DNA from 2 places in the Arthrobacter sp. Z4-13 genome. Region 2 is predicted to be linked to the other one. Evidence: riboswitches for the same ligand, from Rfam matches in the RefSeq annotation. Region 2 holds a riboswitch; the other holds the start of a gene.
The links. Region 2 has a riboswitch for glycine ahead of gcvP (aminomethyl-transferring glycine dehydrogenase). Riboswitches for the same ligand answer to the same signal wherever they lie in the genome.
Positions count from the first base shown of each region.

Region 1: another riboswitch for glycine. It lies ahead of gcvP (aminomethyl-transferring glycine dehydrogenase); the one in region 2 lies ahead of gcvP (aminomethyl-transferring glycine dehydrogenase).

Region 1 covers NZ_CP096459.1:684,163-688,403, forward strand. Annotated here, with positions in the region: gene M1E07_RS05110 (MFS transporter) at 1-1,541, opposite strand, end outside; gene M1E07_RS05115 (TetR/AcrR family transcriptional regulator) at 1,607-2,146, shown strand; glycine riboswitch at 2,235-2,331, shown strand; glycine riboswitch at 2,333-2,471, shown strand; gene gcvP (aminomethyl-transferring glycine dehydrogenase) at 2,510-4,241, shown strand, end outside.
Region 2 covers NZ_CP096459.1:3,411,204-3,415,444, reverse strand. Annotated here, with positions in the region: gene M1E07_RS17570 (hypothetical protein) at 220-354, shown strand; gene M1E07_RS17565 (hypothetical protein) at 469-813, shown strand; partial or broken gene M1E07_RS17560 (VOC family protein) at 831-1,100, opposite strand; gene M1E07_RS17555 (hypothetical protein) at 1,048-1,224, shown strand; gene M1E07_RS17550 (hypothetical protein) at 1,250-1,612, opposite strand; glycine riboswitch at 1,760-1,857, shown strand; glycine riboswitch at 1,859-1,964, shown strand; gene gcvP (aminomethyl-transferring glycine dehydrogenase) at 2,017-4,241, shown strand, end outside.

The sequences.
Region 1 (4,241 bases), 1.5 Mb from region 2:
ACTGCCGCCGTCGCCATCAGCACCAGCCCGATCGCGGCGGTGACGTGCACGCCGGAGTCGAAGGCGGCGCCGGCTGCATGCCGGACGGCGTCCGCGAGGGGCGCCGGCAGGCCTGCCGCGAGCTCCATGGCCCCGGCCAGGGTTTCGCCGGCCTGTGCTGTGCTGTGGCCGGATGCAGCGGCTGCAAGACCTTCCGGGAGCCGCAGGTTGTGCTGGTAGGAGGCTGTAAGGATGGAGCCCAGCACGGCGGTTCCCAGCAGGGCACCCACCTCGTAACCTGTCTCCGAGATTGCTGAAGCTGCCCCGGATTTTTCCGGCGGCACGCTGCCGAGGATGAGGTCATTGGAGATGGTCTCGGCCGTTCCCACGCCCAGTGCCAGAACCAGCAGGGCAGCGAGCAGCAGTGCCGGGCCGTTGGCATGGCTGCCAAACGCCACCATGCTGTAGCCGGCGGCACTCATGGCCAGTCCGGCGCCCACCACGAATCCCGGCCGGATCCTTCGTACCACCGGAACCACCGCAAGGCCCGCCACCACGGTTGCCACCAGTGCGGGAATCATTGCCACGCCCGCAGCGGAAGGGGACATGCCCTCGAGGAGCTGAAGGTGCTGGGCCAGGAAGAGGATGAAGCCGTTGAAGGAAAACAGGGCCAGGACATTGGCGGTGATGGCCATGCTGAACACCCGGTTGCGGAACAGGGACATGTCCAGCAGCGGGCTCTCCAGCCGCTGTTGCCGGCGGACAAAAACGGCACCCATTGCCAGTCCAAAAGTTATGCTCCCCAGGGCCAATGGGCCGGCGCCTTCCGTGGCGAATTCCTTGATGCCGTAGACCACCGGAACCATGGTGAGCAGCGAGAGCAGGATGCTGGGCGCATCCACCCGCCCCGGTGTTGGGTCCTTGGATTCCGGGATGAATGCCGGGCCGAAAGCCAGCAGGGGCAGCATGATGGGTACGGCCACCAGCAGAATTGCGCCCCACCAGAACTGCTCAACAAGCCACCCGCCAAAGATCGGACCCAGGGCCGCGCCGCCGGAGAACCCCGCAGCCCAGATGGCGATTGCCAGCCGCCGGCGGTTCGGGTCAACGAAGATGTTGCGGATCAGGGAAAGGGTGGAGGGCATCAGCATGGCGCCGAAGAAGCCCAGGGCGGCGCGGCCGGCAATCAGCCAGCCGGCGCTGGGGGCGAAGGCCGTTACGGCTGACACAGCGGCGAAGCCGATGCTGCCGGTAATGAGGAGCCGGCGGCGTCCGATCCTGTCGCCCAGGCTCCCCATGGCAACGAGCAGTCCGGCCAGTACCAGCGGGTAGGCGTCCACGATCCACAGGAGCTCGACTCCGGATGTGCCCAGCGCACCCGCGATCGCGGGCAGCGCAAAGGTCAGCGCGGTGTTGTCCACGGCTACGAGGAGGACCGGGAACATCAGGAGTCCCAGTGCGAGCCAATCGCGCCAAGTGCCCGTGGCGCGATTTTGTTCAGGCGGGGCAGGTGGAGTGCTGCGGGTGATGCTCTGTGGGGAAGTGGCGGAAGACTTCATCATCCCTAAACTATACCGTCCGGACGGTATAGTTAAGAAACGGGGCCCGACGATGCATGATGGGAACCATGCCCCGAAAACCCGTTGCGCGAGACGCAGTCCTCGACGCCTTTGAAGAACTCCTGATTGATGTGGGGGAAAGGGCCGCCACGCTGGATGCAGCGGCCAAGCGTGCCGGCGTCTCCAAAGGCGGCCTGCTGTACCACTTCCCCAACAAGGAAGCGCTGATCACCGCCACCCTGGACCGGCTGGACCGGCTGGCAGGGGAGGACCTCGCCGCCATGGCGGCTGCGCCGGAAGGGGCTGCGGCATACTTCATCCGGTCATCGCTCTGGTCCGACACTCCGATGGACCGTTCCTTTGTCGCCGCGACGCGTCTCGCCGAGGTGGCCCATGAGGATGCGCGCCGCCGCTTTACTGTGATCCAGCAGCAATGGCTGGAGCTCATCGGCAAGGATGTGGGCCCGGCGATGGCAAAGGCTGTGCTGTACATGGGGGACGGGCTGTACTTCAACGCCATGTGGGAGAGCGGGCCGTCCGGAAACCCCGGCGACAGGCAGGCGGAGGTGGACGAACTGCTTGCCGCCGTCGAGCGGTTGAGGGGCTAGCTGCCATTTGCTCCTCAGTCAGTGGCATAGGAGAATTGGTCCATGTGTGGGCCGTCTCCGGCGCGCCCATACCCAAATGAATAGCCTTTGATCTGCGGCGGGAGAGTTCTGCCAAGGTACAAGCAGGCGCCGTAGGAGCAATACCTCCCCAGGAATCTCACAGGCCCATGTACCGCCGCGGCGAGGCACCTCTGGAAAGCAGCACGCTGTCCGCCTCGGTATCCGGTCCCGGATACTTGGAACGCTGTGCTCACCGACGGTGCAAGCGGGGCTTGCGCAAGCAGGCACCGCGGAAACTCTCAGGTCCAGTTACAGAGCGGGGAGGGCCCGAATCGATGTGGCGTACCCTGCGCCGCCTTAGTTATGGAGTTCCTCGTGACTGTATCTCCGGCCTCCGCCATCCCAGCCTCCGCCATCCCAGCCTCCGCCTCCCCGGCCACCGCCAATCCGGCCTCGGACCGCCAAACTCCTTCCGCCCCGGCCGCCGCCACCTTCGTTGACCGGCACATCGGCGCCCGCCGGGAGGCTGACGTCGACACCATGCTCGAGGCCGTCGGCTACGACACCGTGGACGCGCTGGTTGATACCGCCGTCCCCAAGGACATCCGGCAGGACTCCGCTTTGGAGCTGGCAGGCGCGCTGAGCGAGGTGCAGGCACTCGCTGAACTGCGCCGGCTGGCCGCCAGGAACAAGACCGCCGTGCAGATGATTGGCCAGGGCTACTATGACACCGTGACGCCCCCGGTGATCCGCCGCAACATCCTTGAGGGTCCGGCCTGGTACACCGCCTACACCCCGTACCAGCCCGAGATTTCCCAGGGCCGCCTTGAAGCTCTGCTCAACTTCCAGACCATGGTCCAGGACCTGGTGGGCCTGCCCATCGCGAACGCCTCTTTGCTGGACGAAGCCACCGCAGTGGCGGAGGCCGTACTGATGATGCGCCGCGCCAACAAGAACAAAGATGCGCGCGACGGCAAGACGGTGCTGGACGCGGACTGCCTGCCGCAGACCATCGCCATCGCGAAGGGCCGCGCCGAGGCTCTGGGCTTCGAGGTTGAGGTCGCGGACCTCTCCAAGGGACTGCCCGACGGCGTCATCAACGGTGTGGTGCTCCAGCAGCCCGGCGCTTCCGGCCGGGTTTTCGACCACAGCGCCGTGATCGCCGATGCCAAGGAGCGCGGTGCCCTGGTGACGGTTGCGGCCGACCTGCTCGCCCTGACCCTCATCACGCCACCAGGCGAGCAGGGCGCGGACATCGCCGTCGGCTCCGCGCAGCGCTTCGGCGTCCCGCTGTTCTATGGCGGTCCGCACGCCGCCTACATGGCAGTGCAGAAAGGACTGGAGCGTTCCATGCCCGGCCGCCTGGTGGGCGTTTCCAAGGACTCCGCCGGGGTTCCTGCCTATCGCCTGGCCCTGCAGACGCGCGAGCAGCACATCCGCCGGGAGAAAGCCACGTCCAACATCTGCACCGCGCAGGCGCTGCTGGCCATTGTGGCCTCCATGTACGCTGTGTACCACGGCCCCGAGGGGCTGAAGGCGATCGCCCAGTCCGCCCACGCGCATGCCAGGACCATCGCTGCTTCCCTCAAGGCCGCCGGCTTCGAGGTGCTGCACACCAGCTTCTTCGACACCGTCACGGTCTCGGTGCCGGGCAGGGCGGCGGGCATCGTGGCCGCCGCTGAGGCGAAGGGCATCAACCTGCGCAATATCGACGCCGACACGGTGGGCTTCTCCACGGATGAAACGACAACATCAGAAATTGCCGGCGGCGTCCTTGAAGCTTTTGGGCTGGAAGCCGTCGACGCTTCCGCCGGTGACTCCGAAGGCGCTGGCTTTGGCCTGGATGCCGCCGTCACGCGCTCCTCCGGCTTCCTGCAGCACCCGGTGTTCAACACCTACCGCTCCGAGACGCAGTTGCTCCGTTACATCCGTAAGCTTTCAGACCGGGACCTGGCGCTGGACCGCACCATGATCCCGCTGGGCTCCTGCACCATGAAGCTGAATGCCACCGCCGAGATGGAAGCCATTTCCTGGCCCGAGTTCGCCTCCATCCACCCGTTTGCCCCGGACTCCCAGACCGCAGGCTGGCGCGAAC
Region 2 (4,241 bases):
TGCCTGCAATTTCCTGCTTTTGTTGAAAGCGCTGACAGGAAAAACAAAAAACTGCTTTTGCGTCACTTTTTCGAAATCAGCATGACTTCGCCGGTCACGCCCGGAAACCCGCAAGGACGGGCGTAGGGTGCGGCCTTAAGCGGTTTTTGAAGGACTGGATAAAAAAATAAAAGCAGGTATGGTATCGGGTAACGCAAAGCATGGAAAGGCGTGATTCCGATGTCCGGAAAATCCCCCAAAAGCGGCGCTGCTAAAAAAGTCGGCAAGTCGATCCTTGAAAAAAGAGCAGATAAAAAAGCCAAAAGCGTAAACAGTGAAATTAAATTCTTAAAGCCACGCAAAAACCAGCGCTAAAAGCCAGCGGGCAGCCGAATTCGGGACTCCTAGCCTGGTCGGCTGCCCGCGCCAAACCAGCCGTTGCCGCAAGCCACCACCAGAGTTGAAGTATCCCGTTACAAGGACGCCACCATGAACACCTCCCTCAATGCCCTGATCGTCCCTGCCCGCCTCGTTAATCCGGTCCACATCAGAACCGTGGAGTTGGACGTGGCGGCACTGCAGCGTGTGGCCGCCGGCAACGTAGGACTTGTCACCAGCGGAGACTGGCACGTGTACCTGGACAGTGAGGGAATCAGGTACGCCGAGAATGTCCGGGCGGAAGTCCTCATCCGCGAAGCGGGCATCGATCTGGACGAAACCATCCACGGAACGGCCATGTTCCTGGGCCACGGCAAGCCGGGCGAGGAAGCGGACGCTCCGCGCCACCTCATCACGCTGGCGGAGCGGCTGTTCGATATACCTCTAGCTGCGTAGCTGGAATGATGCGGCCCTCAATTGGGCGGGGCTACCGCCGGGCTCTTGTCAACAACCCGGAACCGGTTCCCGTCGGGATCGGCGAGGACCACAAAGTCGGGTTCCTCCGGGTACAGGTCCCAGTCAACCCGCTGCGCGCCGAGGGAGAGCAGCCGTTCCACCTCCGCGTCCTGGTCGTCCGCGTACAGGTCAAGGTGTATCCGCGGGTGCTCCTGGACAGGCGTCTCGCTCAGCATGAGTGCAAGCTGCGCACCCGGGCCCGCCGCCGGTACGAGGGTCACCCAGGTCCCGCTGGCCTTCGTTACCCAGGGGACGCAGATTGGCTTGGCCGTAGCCGTTATCGGCCTGCTTGTCCTGGCGTTCTGGCCGGGCCACACGATCGGCAGAAGGACCAGCTCCAACAAGCAATAGGGCACCAAAAAGGGCAACGCCGCCGTCACAACCGGTCCGATGCGCCGATCTGAAGGGTGCGCGCAAGGCTGTTCGCGAACTCCCACAGCGCCCCCACTTCAGCGTCGCCGTAGCCGGCTTCGCGGTGGGCAAGCGCGGCTTCCAGCTGGGCCGCCAAATGCCTCCGGTCACGCGCAGACACAGCCACCACATCTGCGGCGGTCTTCACCCGGCGGACGTTGAGCGTTTCCGCGCCGCCCCAGCGCTGCCCGCCCAGCATGAACTCCGCCCGCGTTACTTCCTTGAAGCGGGACGACAACTCAGCAAGCAACTCGGAGACCGCAGCGGGGTGGGACTGATCGTCCACCGTGATATGGACGGCAATGGTGTGGCTGGTCATCGTGCTCATCCCGCCTCTTGAGGGTCTTCAATTATCCGACAGGTGGTTGGGGTTGTGGAAGGGGCGGAATTTCCGACCCATCGGACGGTAATTTTGCATCCCGCCCCGCAACCCTGTAAGGTGTGAGCCGTGTCACCCACCAGTGGCACATGCTTATGATCTGCGGCGGGAGAGTCCTGCCGGTACGTTCTGCAGGCGCCGTAGGAGCAAATCCTCCCCAGGAATCTCTCAGGCCCACGTACCGCCGCGGCAAGGCAACTCTGGAAAGCAGTCCGGGCAACCGGGCTCACCGACGGTGCAAGTGGCGCTCTGCGAACAGCAGGCAACGCAAAACTCTCAGGTCCAATACAGAGCGGGGAGGAACCCGAATCAACGTGGTGTTTCGGCACCACCTGAATTATGGAGTTCCTCTCATGACGGTTCAATCGTCCCCAACCACCTTCGCAGACCGCCATATCGGCGCGCGCCGCCAAGCCGACCTTGATACTATGCTCAAGGCCGTCGGCTACGACAGCGTTGATGGCCTCGTTGACAGCGCGGTTCCCGATTCCATCCGCCAGGACAAGCCGCTCACCCTCGAGAGCGCCCTGAGCGAAGTCCAGGTCCTCGCCGAGCTCCGCAAGCTGGCCGGCAAAAACAAGACGGCCGTGCAGATGATCGGCCAGGGCTACTACGACACCGTGACCCCGCCGGTGATCCGCCGCAACATCCTCGAAGCCCCTGCCTGGTACACCGCCTACACCCCGTACCAGCCCGAGATTTCCCAGGGCCGGCTCGAGGCACTGCTGAACTTCCAGACCATGGTCCAGGACCTCACCGCGCTCCCGGTGGCCAACGCGTCCCTCCTTGACGAGGCCACGGCCGTTGCCGAAGCGGTGCTCCTGATGCGCCGTGCCAACAAGGACAAGTCCGCGAAAGACGGCAAGACCGTCCTCGACGCCGACCTGCTCCCGCAGACCATCGCCATCGTGCTGGGCCGCGCCGAAGCCCTTGGCTTCGAGGTGGAAATTGCCGACCTCACCCACGGCCTGCCCGAGGGTGACATCAACGGCCTCGTCCTGCAGCAGCCCGGCGTTTCCGGCCGGGTCTGGGACCAGTCCGCCGTCATCGCCGAGGCCAAGGACCGCGGCGCGCTGGTCACCGTCGCCGCCGACCTCCTGGCCCTCACGCTCATTACCCCGCCGGGCGAGCAGGGCGCGGATATCGCCGTCGGCTCCACCCAGCGCCTGGGCGTCCCGCTGTTCTTCGGCGGCCCGCACGCCGCCTACATGGCCGTCCGCCAGGGCATGGAGCGCACCCTCCCCGGCCGCATCGTCGGTGTTTCCAAAGACGACGCCGGTGTCCCCGCCTACCGCCTGGCCCTCCAGACCCGCGAGCAGCACATCCGCCGCGAGAAGGCCACCTCCAACATCTGCACCGCGCAGGCCCTCCTCGCCATCGTCTCGTCCTTCTACGCCGTCTACCACGGCCCCGACGGGCTGAAGGCGATCGCCGAAACCGTCCACAACAACGCCCGCGCCCTGGCCACCACACTGACGATCGCCGGCCGCGAACTGGTGTCCGACACCTTCTTCGACACCATCACCGTCCGCGTGCCCGGCAAGGCCGCCAAGGTGATCACCGCGGCCGAAGCCCGCGGGATCAACCTGCGCCTCATCGATGCGGACACAGTTGGCGTGTCAGTCGATGAAACCACGACGCCGGAGGTCCTCTCCGCGGTTGTCGTAGCCTTTGGCGCCGGTCCCGTTGTGGACGCCGCCGGGTTCGAGCTGCCCGAGCCGGTGCTGCGCACCTCCACCTACCTGCAGCACCCGGTGTTCAACACCCACCGCTCCGAAACCCAGCTCCTGCGCTACATCCGCCGTCTCTCGGACCGGGACCTGGCGCTGGACCGCACCATGATCCCGCTGGGCTCCTGCACCATGAAGCTGAACGCCACCGCCGAGATGGAAGCCATTTCCTGGCCGGAGTTCGCCTCCATCCACCCGTTCGCTCCGGATTCGCAGACTGCCGGCTGGCGTGAGCTGATTTCCGGCCTGGAATCCGACCTGGCGGAGATCACCGGGTACGACCAGGTGTCCATCCAGCCGAATGCCGGCTCCCAGGGTGAGCTGGCCGGCCTGCTCGCCATCCGCGGCTACCACCACTCCCGTGGGGAGGCACAGCGCAACGTCTGCCTGATCCCGGCCTCGGCCCACGGCACGAACGCCGCCTCAGCCGTTCTTGCCGGCATGAAGGTGGTCGTGGTGGCCACGGCTGCTGACGGCACCATTGACCACGCCGACCTGCAGGCCAAGATTGAGGCCCACAAGGACGTCCTCTCGGCCATCATGATCACCTACCCGTCCACCCACGGTGTCTACGACTCCGATGTGCGCGAGGTGTGCGACGCGATCCACGCAGCCGGTGGCCAGGTGTACGTTGACGGGGCCAACCTCAACGCGCTTGTTGGGCTGGCCCAGCCGGGCAAGTTCGGCGGCGACGTCTCCCACCTGAACCTGCACAAAACCTTCTGCATCCCGCACGGCGGCGGCGGACCCGGCGTCGGCCCTGTTGCTGCGAAAGCGCACCTTGCACCGTTCATGCCGGGCGACGCCAACAAGGCTGCACACGATTCTGGCCCTGCCGGACAAAAAGG